DNA from 2 places in the Shewanella sp. BF02_Schw genome. Region 1 is predicted to be linked to the other one. Evidence: riboswitches for the same ligand, from Rfam matches in the RefSeq annotation. Region 1 holds a riboswitch; the other holds the start of a gene.
The links. A riboswitch is a leader RNA that binds a small molecule or an ion and turns the genes downstream of it on or off. The one in region 1 is predicted to bind thiamine pyrophosphate.
Positions count from the first base shown of each region.

Region 2: another riboswitch for thiamine pyrophosphate. It lies ahead of HNW13_RS04810 (TonB-dependent receptor); the one in region 1 lies ahead of thiC (phosphomethylpyrimidine synthase ThiC).

Region 1 is NZ_JABKAW020000001.1:1,304,026-1,309,360, reverse strand. Features, by position in the region: gene HNW13_RS05895 (bifunctional hydroxymethylpyrimidine kinase/phosphomethylpyrimidine kinase) at 1-134, opposite strand, end outside; gene thiC (phosphomethylpyrimidine synthase ThiC) at 140-2,140, opposite strand; TPP riboswitch at 2,348-2,447, opposite strand; gene HNW13_RS05885 (TonB-dependent receptor) at 2,707-4,854, shown strand.
Region 2 is NZ_JABKAW020000001.1:1,058,142-1,063,476, forward strand. Features, by position in the region: gene HNW13_RS04785 (PDZ domain-containing protein) at 1-287, opposite strand, end outside; gene hinT (purine nucleoside phosphoramidase) at 491-844, shown strand; gene HNW13_RS04795 (PaaI family thioesterase) at 844-1,353, shown strand; gene HNW13_RS04800 (PaaI family thioesterase) at 1,350-1,817, shown strand; gene HNW13_RS04805 (YcfL family protein) at 1,855-2,247, shown strand; TPP riboswitch at 2,373-2,480, shown strand; gene HNW13_RS04810 (TonB-dependent receptor) at 2,536-4,737, shown strand; gene HNW13_RS04815 (hypothetical protein) at 4,791-5,051, shown strand; gene pnuC (nicotinamide riboside transporter PnuC) at 5,057-5,335, shown strand, end outside.

The DNA.
Region 1 (5,335 bases):
TGACACGACAAGTCTTGCATGGTAAGTAAATCAGCTTGAATCCCCGCACCACCACCACTGTCAGAACCGGCTATGGTCCAGACTATAGGTGGGGTTTGAGTTATGGATTCACTGACTAATGTCGATGAATTCATGGCGATTATTCAACCTCAATCGTTAGGTCGGTATCAACCGGAGCCACTGGTTTAACGTCGTGATACAACGCCGATCCCGATGCTTTGAACTCTGCCGCCTTTTGTGCCATCGCCTCAAATGGATTAAGAGCTTGAGTCGAATGTTGGTTTTGATATGCACTAGCGGAAGATACTTCAATCTTAAGTGCTTCAGCTTGTTCAAGATTCGCGGCATATTCACGTACTTCGTGGGTTATTTTCATCGAACAAAATTTAGGCCCACACATTGAACAAAAATGAGCCACTTTGGCTGATTCTTGTGGTAACGATTCGTCGTGATAAGCACGAGCGGTATCAGGATCAAGACCTAGGTTATATTGATCTTCCCAACGGAATTCAAAGCGGGCTTTTGATAAGGCATTATCACGTACTTGTGCACCTGGATGGCCTTTAGCGACATCAGCAGCATGGGCAGCAATCTTGTAGGCAATTAAGCCTTGTTTTACATCTTCTTTGTTAGGCAAACCTAAATGTTCTTTAGGGGTGACGTAACACAACATCGCCACGCCGTACCAAGCCATCATGGCAGCGCCAATACCGGAGGTGAAGTGATCATAACCCGGAGCAATATCAGTCGTTTGTGGGCCTAAGGTATAAAATGGTGCTTCATCACAAAGGGCCAATTGCTTTTCCATATTGACTTTAATCAATTGCATTGGCACATGGCCAGGGCCTTCGATGATGGTCTGCACATCGTATTCCCATGCAATTTTGACCAATTCACCTAAGGTTTCTAATTCCGCAAATTGCGCTTCATCATTGGCATCGGCAATTGAACCGGGGCGCATACCATCCCCTAACGACAATGACACATCGTATTGGGCACAAATTTGGCAAATATCGCGAAAGTGTTCATATAAGAAACTTTCTTGATGGTGACTTAAACACCACTTAGCCATAATTGAACCGCCACGCGACACAATACCGGTAAGGCGTTTGGCGGTCATGGGTACATAACGCAATAACACCCCTGCATGAATCGTAAAATAGTCTACGCCCTGCTCGGCTTGTTCAATCAATGTATCTCTAAATACAGCCCAACTGAGGTCTTCGGCAACGCCATTTACTTTTTCTAATGCTTGATAAATCGGCACAGTACCAATCGGCACAGGCGAATTGCGGATAAGCCACTCACGCGTTTCATGAATATAACGTCCAGTCGACAAATCCATAACCGTATCGGCGCCCCAACGGGTTGACCACACGAGTTTTTCAACTTCTTCTTCAATCGAAGATGTCACCGCAGAATTACCAATATTGGCATTCACCTTCACTAAAAAATTACGCCCAATAATCATAGGTTCAGTTTCAGGATGGTTAATATTAAGCGGAATAATCGCTCGACCTCGAGCGACTTCATCACGGACAAACTCAGGAGTGATAAGTTGCCCAATATGCGCACCAAAAGCCTCACCTGGCGCTTTTTGAGTCAATACGCTATCGGTTACTTCAGCGCGAGCCATGTTTTCACGAATGGCAATGTATTCCATTTCGGGGGTAATAATACCTTGACGAGCATAATACATTTGGGTCACGCATTTGCCAGACTTGGCACGTTTAGGCGCGACAAGGGCGTCAAAGCGTAAATGATCGAGTCCATCATCGGCCAGCCGCTGTTGGGTAAAGCCCGAACTTGCACCCGTTAATTGCTCAGTATCTTGTCGCTCATCAATCCATGCTTGACGGATTTTAGGTAAACCTTCACGCACGTTGATATCAGCAAGGGGATCAGAATAAGCACCCGCACAGTCATAAACCATTATCGGCGGATTGGCTTGTTTAATGGGTTCAGCGTCAGTACCACCAATGACGGTATCAGTTTGATTCACTTGGCGCATAGCGACGTTGATATCAGCACGACTACCGGTTAAATAGACTTTTTCTGAATTAGGATGTTGTAACGGTTTAAGAGTATCAATAAATTGTTGAGCGTTAGCTCGAGTTTGACGACGGTTTGGATTTGACATTAGCAACCTCAATATTAAGAGTAGAGTTGCTTGTCTGGAGAGGTGTTGATAGCAGCAGTAAACGATAAAAATACTATTGCTTACGTCAATAATCACATAGAAAAATACTAAAGTAATAACGTAACTGGATATATAAACCGATAAAAAACTCGGAGGTAAACGTCCATTTACGGTCTTGTTAATACGTTATTTATCTTCCCAACTATCATGATTATTACGCTTGTTTCCTTCGCAGGTTCTAGCCTGATCAGGTTCAACGGATCCCGAATAAACGGTCTCAGCCATAATGGCACTCCGACAAGATGTCCCGCAGTATAAGCAAGCTTGTCGCTAAATAACAAGCACTAAAATAATCATTTCATACAAAAGTTATCAATCCACATACCAGAAACTAATATGAGGTTATTGATATCCCCATGGTTCATCCATCACCACAGACAGGTATTTATCAAGGTGCGACACTATGTCGCATTCATCATATTTATTAGTAGATTATAATTTCAAAAAACTGACAAACACCTTTGAAATATATTCATCAAAGGTTGATAAAAATAACAATAAAGGTGATGACGTTGGCAAATAAAGCAATCCAAACCATTAAATTAAATACAAATTACCCATGGGTTTACTCATCAATTTCATTGGCTGTAATGTTTGCTATTACACCTCAAGTAATGGCTGAGCAGTACGATAAGCAAAATAGTGAAGGCATTGAGCGGGTTGAAGTACATGGACAAAACACGACTAACAAAGACTTACTCGGCTCAGCCCAAAGCTTACTTGAAAAGCAAGGAGTAGACTTTTCTGAAGCGGGTGGCGTATCTGCATTACCGATTTTAAATGGCATGATGGGCGATCGGATCAAAGTGCTCATTGATGGCAGCGACATTACCTCATCATGTGCAAACCAGATGAACCCGCCACTTTCTTATGTGTCAGCCAATCACATTAGTTCGACCCAAGTGGTTGCTGGAGTCTCTCCGGTGAGCGCCGGTGGCGATAATATTGCCGGCGTAATTAACGTCACTAGCTTAACCTCTGTATTTACCGATAGTGACAATGTGACATGGCAAAGTGGTAACATATCTAGTGGTTACCGAAGCACCAATGACGCCATTCTCGCAGGTGTAAATGCCACAGTTGCGAGTAAAACATTAAGCTTTAGTTACCAAGGATCATTTGAAGATGCAAACAGCTATACCGACGGCCACGGCGATAAAGTACTAGACACTTTATACCAATCACAAAATCATGCATTAACCGCTGCTTGGCAAGATGACATTCAACAAATTGCTGTCAAATTGACCCATCAACATATCCCCTTTCAAGGTTTCGCTAACCAGTATATGGACATGACGAATAATGACAGTTATGGCGCATTAGTGCGCTATCAACGAACGCTGGAAAATGAAGGCGAGTTCACTGCCCAAGCGAACTGGCACAATGTCGAGCATGAAATGGGTTTCTTTAGCGATGAAAAAACCGGCATGATGCCAATGGAAACTAAGGGTAAAGATTACAGTTACCAACTGCATTGGCTGCTGCCAATCAGTTCAGACAGTACATTATTAATTGGCCAAGAATATTATGTTTATCAGCTTGATGATACATGGCCAGCGATTGAAGGTTCTACCATGATGGGCCCCAATGACTACGTCAATATCAATGATGGCGAACGCCAACGTGCTGCACTTTATGGCGAGTGGCAACAAACACTTAATACTCGTTGGTGGCTGTCTGCAGGTGTTCGTTATGAATACGTATCAACCAGCACAGGTGAGGTTCAACCTTATAACACTATGGGTATGATGGGCATGACCAATGTTAATGCCATGGCCGCAGATGAATTTAATAGCCTATATCGAAAGCGCAATGACAATAACATCGACGCCACCCTTCTAGCTCGCTATCAACTCAGTGATACTGAAGTGATAGAACTTGGTTTAGCCCAAAAGAACCGCGCACCCAATTTATATGAGCGATACAGTTGGGGCCAAAGCACCATGTCGACGACTATGATTGGCTGGTACGGCGATGCAAACGGCTACATAGGCAACCCTGACCTTAGAGCAGAAACGGCACATACATTGAGTATGGCTTACAAGCTAGTACAAGATGATTTAGCATTTAGTGCAACAGCTTGGTACAGCAGCATTAACGATTTTATTGATGCCAATGTGGTCAGCAGCTTTAATCGCACAAGTATCGATACTAATAGTCGTCATATTTTACAGTTTACAAATGTCGACGCCACCCTGTTTGGTGCACGCATAGATGCTGAATATCAAATAACAGAAAACCGCAGTGGTATATGGCTCCTTAACGCTAATATCAGTGCCACGCGCGGCGAAAGAGATGACAATGACCAAGCGCTGTATCAAATAAAACCTTTGCAAACTAAGCTAGCTTTACAACAACAGCTAGGCGATTGGCAAAATAGTCTCAGTTGGCTATGGGTTGCGAGTAAAGACCGCGTGGATGAACAGCGTTTAGAAAACACAACTGACAGTTACACACTGCTTAGCTTAAGCAGCAGTATCCGATGGCAAGATGCCACAATGACTATAGCAGTGAAAAATTTACTGGATGAGTATTATCAATTGCCACTTGGCGGTATCAGTATTGCTGAATATAAGGCTGATAACAGTAACGGTTTTCAACAAATCGCTGGTGCGGGTCGCTCATTAGAATTAAATGTCAGTTACGCGTTCTAGTTAATCAGCTATAAGTCATAAAGCATATGGCCAGTAATGTGTACCACATTATTGGCTAGGCTAAAACAGCAATTTTGCTGATGTTAAGACAGAAAAAAGCCCCTACATTTCTGTAGAGGCTTTCATCTTATTTGGCGGAGCGGACGCTGATCTTGAAACAGTGAACCCGCGACCTCCGGCGTGACAGGCCGGTTTTTATTGATCTGGGATGGAATAACATTAATGCGCTGACATTTGATAATCTAGCAGGTATTGCATTCTAAGCTGAATAACACATTCTGCTGATTTTTGAACAGAAAAAAGCCCCTACATTGCTGTAGAGGCTTTTTCTTATTTGGCTGAGCGGACGCTGATGTTGAAACAGTGAACCCGCGACCCCCGGCGTGACAGGCCGGTTTCTATTAATCTGCGATGGAATAACATTAATGCACTGACATTTGATAATCTAGCAGGTATTGCAACCTAGGCTGAATCACCAATT
Region 2 (5,335 bases), 250 kb from region 1:
GCAGTGCGAACAGACAAATCCCATGCATAAATTTGATAACACAGAGTGATATCACTGCCTTGGTTATTCAATTGCCATGTTTGTTTATCTAATTGAGTGACTGCAAGCGATTGTAGATTCTCTTTGGCATCAATTTCAATAATATTTTTGGCAAAATCGCGGATCATGTAGCTGCCAGGTAACCATGCTGGTAATGAAAAAATCTGAGATGGATTGGCGTTTTTTAGCGTAAAGGTCACTTCAAATAAATGAGCTTTTGGGTCGACCGCATGAATATGATAATGCATAAAGAATTCCGAATGAGTGGCAAGTCGCAATCAAAACGATTGAGCTATAATAACCAATGCTGCCAAAATTGACTCACTTAAGCAAACGAATCCCATTTTAGGCAAAATATTACCCATAAAAAGCGTTTTTACTGGAGTGATAGTTCAAAGAGTTGATAGTATTATCAATAGCATCAATGCAGTTATCTAATGAGGGCATCCAAATGGCCGAAGAAACCATATTTAGCAAAATTATCCGCCGTGAAATTCCAGCGGATATTTTATACCAAGATGAATTAGTCACCGCATTTCGGGATATTGCTCCGCAAGCTCCTACGCATATTCTGATTATTCCCAATCATTTAATCGCGACAGCAAATGATGTTAAAGCGTCTGATGAATTAGCATTAGGGCGGATGATAACAGTAGCGGCCAAACTTGCCGATGAAGCCGGTATTGCTGAAGATGGATATCGCTTAATCATGAATTGCAATAAGCATGGTGGTCAAGAGGTGTACCATATTCATATGCATCTTTTAGGGGGTAAACCATTAGGCCCAATGCTGAGTCGTGGATAATGAAAATTAACAGTGATTTTTTCCCGTTAACTGAAGTTGCCACCCGTTTTGTCAACCAGTTAGCTCAGTGCCGTCGTTTAGGGCTTTCAGTGCAAGAAGCCAGTGAGCATCATGTGTTAATTGAGTTACCTTACAGTCAAGATATTATTGGTTACCCCGACACCGGAGTCATTCATGGTGGGGTGATCACAACCTTGATAGATACCGCTTGTGGCACAGCCGTGGTATGCGCCATTTTGAAGAAGTACCAATCGTTAGAGTTGTCTCCAACATTGGATTTACGTGTCGATTACATGAAACCTGCAGAGCCTCATAAATCAGTTTATGCCTTTGCTGAATGCTATCGTTTATCGTCAAGCGTTGCTTTTACCCGTGCGATAGCATATCAAGACAGTATTGATGAACCTATCGCTCACGCGGTGGGTTCTTTTATGCGAATTAGTCCAGAAATGGTCGGCGAAGAGTTTCGTCAAGTGTTAATGGGGAATTTACCGGGGGCGAAATCATGAGTGAGCCAACCCAAATAGAGACACAAAAGGGTTTAGATGTTCAAGATGTGGTTAAACGTGCCATTGAACTGAATGATTATAGTTACCTACTTGAGAAAGTACCTTACTCACAATTTATTGGCATGTCAGTGGCCCGTTTTGGTGATGAAATGGTATTTAGACTGCCGGCTAAAGATGACAACATTGGTAATCCGATTTTACCTGCAATACATGGCGGAGTGATTGCTGGGTTTATGGAAATGTCGGCAATTGTGCAATTAATGGTATTTATGCAAGCCAAGAAAGTACCTAAAATTGTTGATTTCTCAATTGACTATTTACGCGCAGGTTTACATCAAGATACCTTTGCAGAATGTAAAATTACTCGCCAAGGCCGCCGTGTGGCTAACGTCAGTATGAACTGTTGGCAAACAAACCGTAAACAATTGATAGCCACTGCCAGAGCACATTTTTTGATAGATTAAGTCCACGCTTTACATTAACAGCAAATAAGGAGATAGCATAAAAATAACGTCAATATTTGTGTTCGCATTAGCATTGTTGCTTAGCGCCTGTGCGCATAACACGGCAGGTATTTCGGTAGACTCAAGCGGGCAGGTTAGAGTCGATAGCAGCTCTTTTGCCAGTGATGTCAGTGTTGTGGATATTTCATCTGTCATGGTTGCTGACTTAATCAAAGCATCGGCGCTAATTCAGAGCAAATCGAGCACTGACCTACGTCTACAATATAAGTTCACTTGGTACGATGCTAGCGGATTTACAGTTGAGGATGAAGCAAGCAGTTGGAAGTCGGTTAAATTACATGGTAAACAGCAGTTGCAAGTGGGTGCGGTAGCGCCCAATACACAAGGTATTCGATTTGAGATTTATGTGCGCGAAGCTTTCTCAAATTAAGCCACGCTACAGAGAACTTGAAGAGACATGATTACTGAGATTTAATATAAAGTTAATCAATTATATTTTTGCGTTATCAAATTGTATCGCTGCTCGTGTATTCATGGTGAAGTTAGTTTATAATCGTGATCGCCAAGGGGTGTTCAGTAAAACCTGAACTGAGATGTCTGTATGACGAACCCTTAGAACCTGATCCGGCTTATACCGGCGTAGGAATGGGCCACACTATTTATGTGCACCTCTTATTCGCTACTCTTGCCGGATCTCAAAATCACTATTTGAGGTCCTATGTTCACGAAAAACTCTACTAGGTTACACCAAACACCAATTGCCTTAGCGGTAATGGTGGCATTTAGCTCGCCTGTGGTTATGGCTAAAACGGCCGATGTTGAAAATGTCACTCCCGAATATGAAAAAATGGAAGTGATTGTTGTTAATGCTGATTTTAGTAATATTAGCCTTGATAAAATGCCGTCAAGCGTGACGGTTATTGATGCCCAGCAATTAGAAGACGAAGGGGCGCAACATTTTGAAGATGTGCTCAATTCTATTGCCAACTTTAACTGGTCTGGTGGCAGTTCTCGTCCTAAATATTTCCAAATTCGTGGTGTCGGCGAACAAGAACAATATCAAGGTGCACCTAACTCATCAGTTGGCTTTGTGGTCGACGATATCGACCTATCAGGCCTTGGCATGGTGTCGAGTATGTACGACATGCAGCAAGTTGAAGTCTTGCGCGGTCCACAAGGTACTCAATATGGTGCTAATGCACTAGCTGGATTAATTTACTTAAAAAGTAATGACCCTACCGAATCATTTGAACATGGCGCAAAAGTCAGTTTAGGTGATGATAATCTTCGTACTCTTTCTGGTTTTAGCTCTGGTCCACTCAATGACTCAGGTAAATTGCTCTACCGTGTATCACTAGAACAGCACAATCAAAATGGTTACCGTGACAACCTTTATCTTAACCGTGATGATACCAATGAACGTGATGAGTTAACGGCTAGGGCTAAGTTCCGTTGGTACGCTACTGACGATCTTCAAGTTGATTTAACCTTATTGCATGCCAATTTTGATAATGGTTACGATGTGTGGACATTAGATAATAATCGCAGTAATACCTTAACTGACCAACCCGGTGTTGATACACAAAAAACGACTGGAGCAGGGGTTAAGTTCATATACACGGGTATGCAAGCATTTGACTTCACATCATTAACATCATTTGCGCAAACTGATCATCATAATGGATATGATGGTGATTGGGCCAATTCGGATTATTGGGCGAGTAAAGCATGTACTGTGTATGACGACGCAGGGGCGGCCTCAGGTACTGAACCTTGTGTTTATGATTACACCTGGGACAAAAAGGGCGATCGTAAAACCTTAACCCAAGAGTTCCGTTTATCATCCAAAGATGCAGGACGCATCTTCGCCGGTAGTACCGACTGGTTATTGGGTGTATACGCGATGAATTTAAAAGAAGATAACGACTTATACTCGGAATACAACACCTGGCCAGATGAAGTGTTGCAGTCAAATTATGAGGCGACAAACTATGCCATATTTGGCCAACTAGACAGCCATTTAGGTGATGATTACTTATTGTCGACTGGGTTACGTTTCGAGCGCCGCGATAGTGATTATAGTGACAGCAATAAAGATGACTTTGCCCCATCAGAAGATATGTGGGGCGGCCATATTGCGTTGTCAAAAGCCATTAATCCTAATCACAATGCTTATGCTCGTGTCGCCCGCGGTTATAAGGCAGGTGGTTTTAATATGACACTGCCTGCTGAATTGTCTGACAAGAAACAGTTCGACACTGAGATTTTATATAACTATGAAGTTGGCTTAAAATCGAGCTGGTTTGATGGCGAAGTGGATTCTACCTTGGCGCTATTTTATATGGACCGCCAAGACCAACAAGTTGCCGCCTCTTTACAAGACCCAGATAGCCCGCAGCGTTTTATTCTATTTACCGAAAATGCTGGCAGTTCAAGTAACTATGGCGCGGAACTCGATGCAAAATGGTATTTAACAGAAAATATTGAGTTCTATGGTAGTTTCGGTTGGTTGGAAACTGAATATGGCCAATATCAATACAGTGACAAATACGGTTCAACCGTCGATTTATCTGGGCGCGACTTAGCGCATTCGCCTAAATTTACTTACAGTGCTGGTATGACTTATGTTGCTGATTCTGGTTGGTTTGCAAACGTGAATGCCAGTGGTAAAAGCCAGTTTTATTATTCTGACAGCAATGAATCTCAGTCAGAAGCCTATACCATTTATAACGCCCGTTTAGGCTATGAAACGCCAACATGGTCGGCATATTTATGGGGCCGCAATTTGTTTGATGAACAATATGGTGTGCGAGGCTTTTACTTTGGCAACGAACCAGATCAAGATTGGGTCGATAAACAATATATTCGTTACGGTGATCCGCGCCAAATGGGTGTGACATTAGAAGTTCAATTTATGTAATGACATAAAATCGCTGTAGCCTTTGTTGCAGCGATTTTTATTAAGGAATAGAAATGAAGTTAACTGCAGAAATCAGTATGTATCCGTTCAATGAAAACTATCTCGATCCTATCCAATGGTTTATCGGCAGAGTGGATAGTTATGACAATATTCAACGAGTGACTAACGCGATGGCAACCCAAGTCTGTGGCGAGTATGCTGATGTAATGTCGATGCTAGCCGTTGAAATGCAAGCCGCACATCAAAAGTGGGGCAAAGCTGTTTTTGTGTGTAAATTTATCGGTGGTGAGCTCAACCTAGCTCATAGCGAATAACCACAATGAATGATCTATTTATAACGCTACAACAAGCCTTTAGTGAAGCGTCATTAATGACGTTTTGGGAGGCGGTTGCCGTTATGCTAGCGCTTGCTTACTTAATTCTTGCTATGCGGACTAACATCTGGTGTTGGTCGGCAGCATTTATTAGTACCGCCATTTACACTGTACTATTTTGGAATGTATCGTTATTGATGGAGTCAGTCCTTAATATTTATTATATGGGGATGGCGGTATATGGTTATTGGTTGTGGTTGCACGTGCCACCTTCTCGGCAAAGC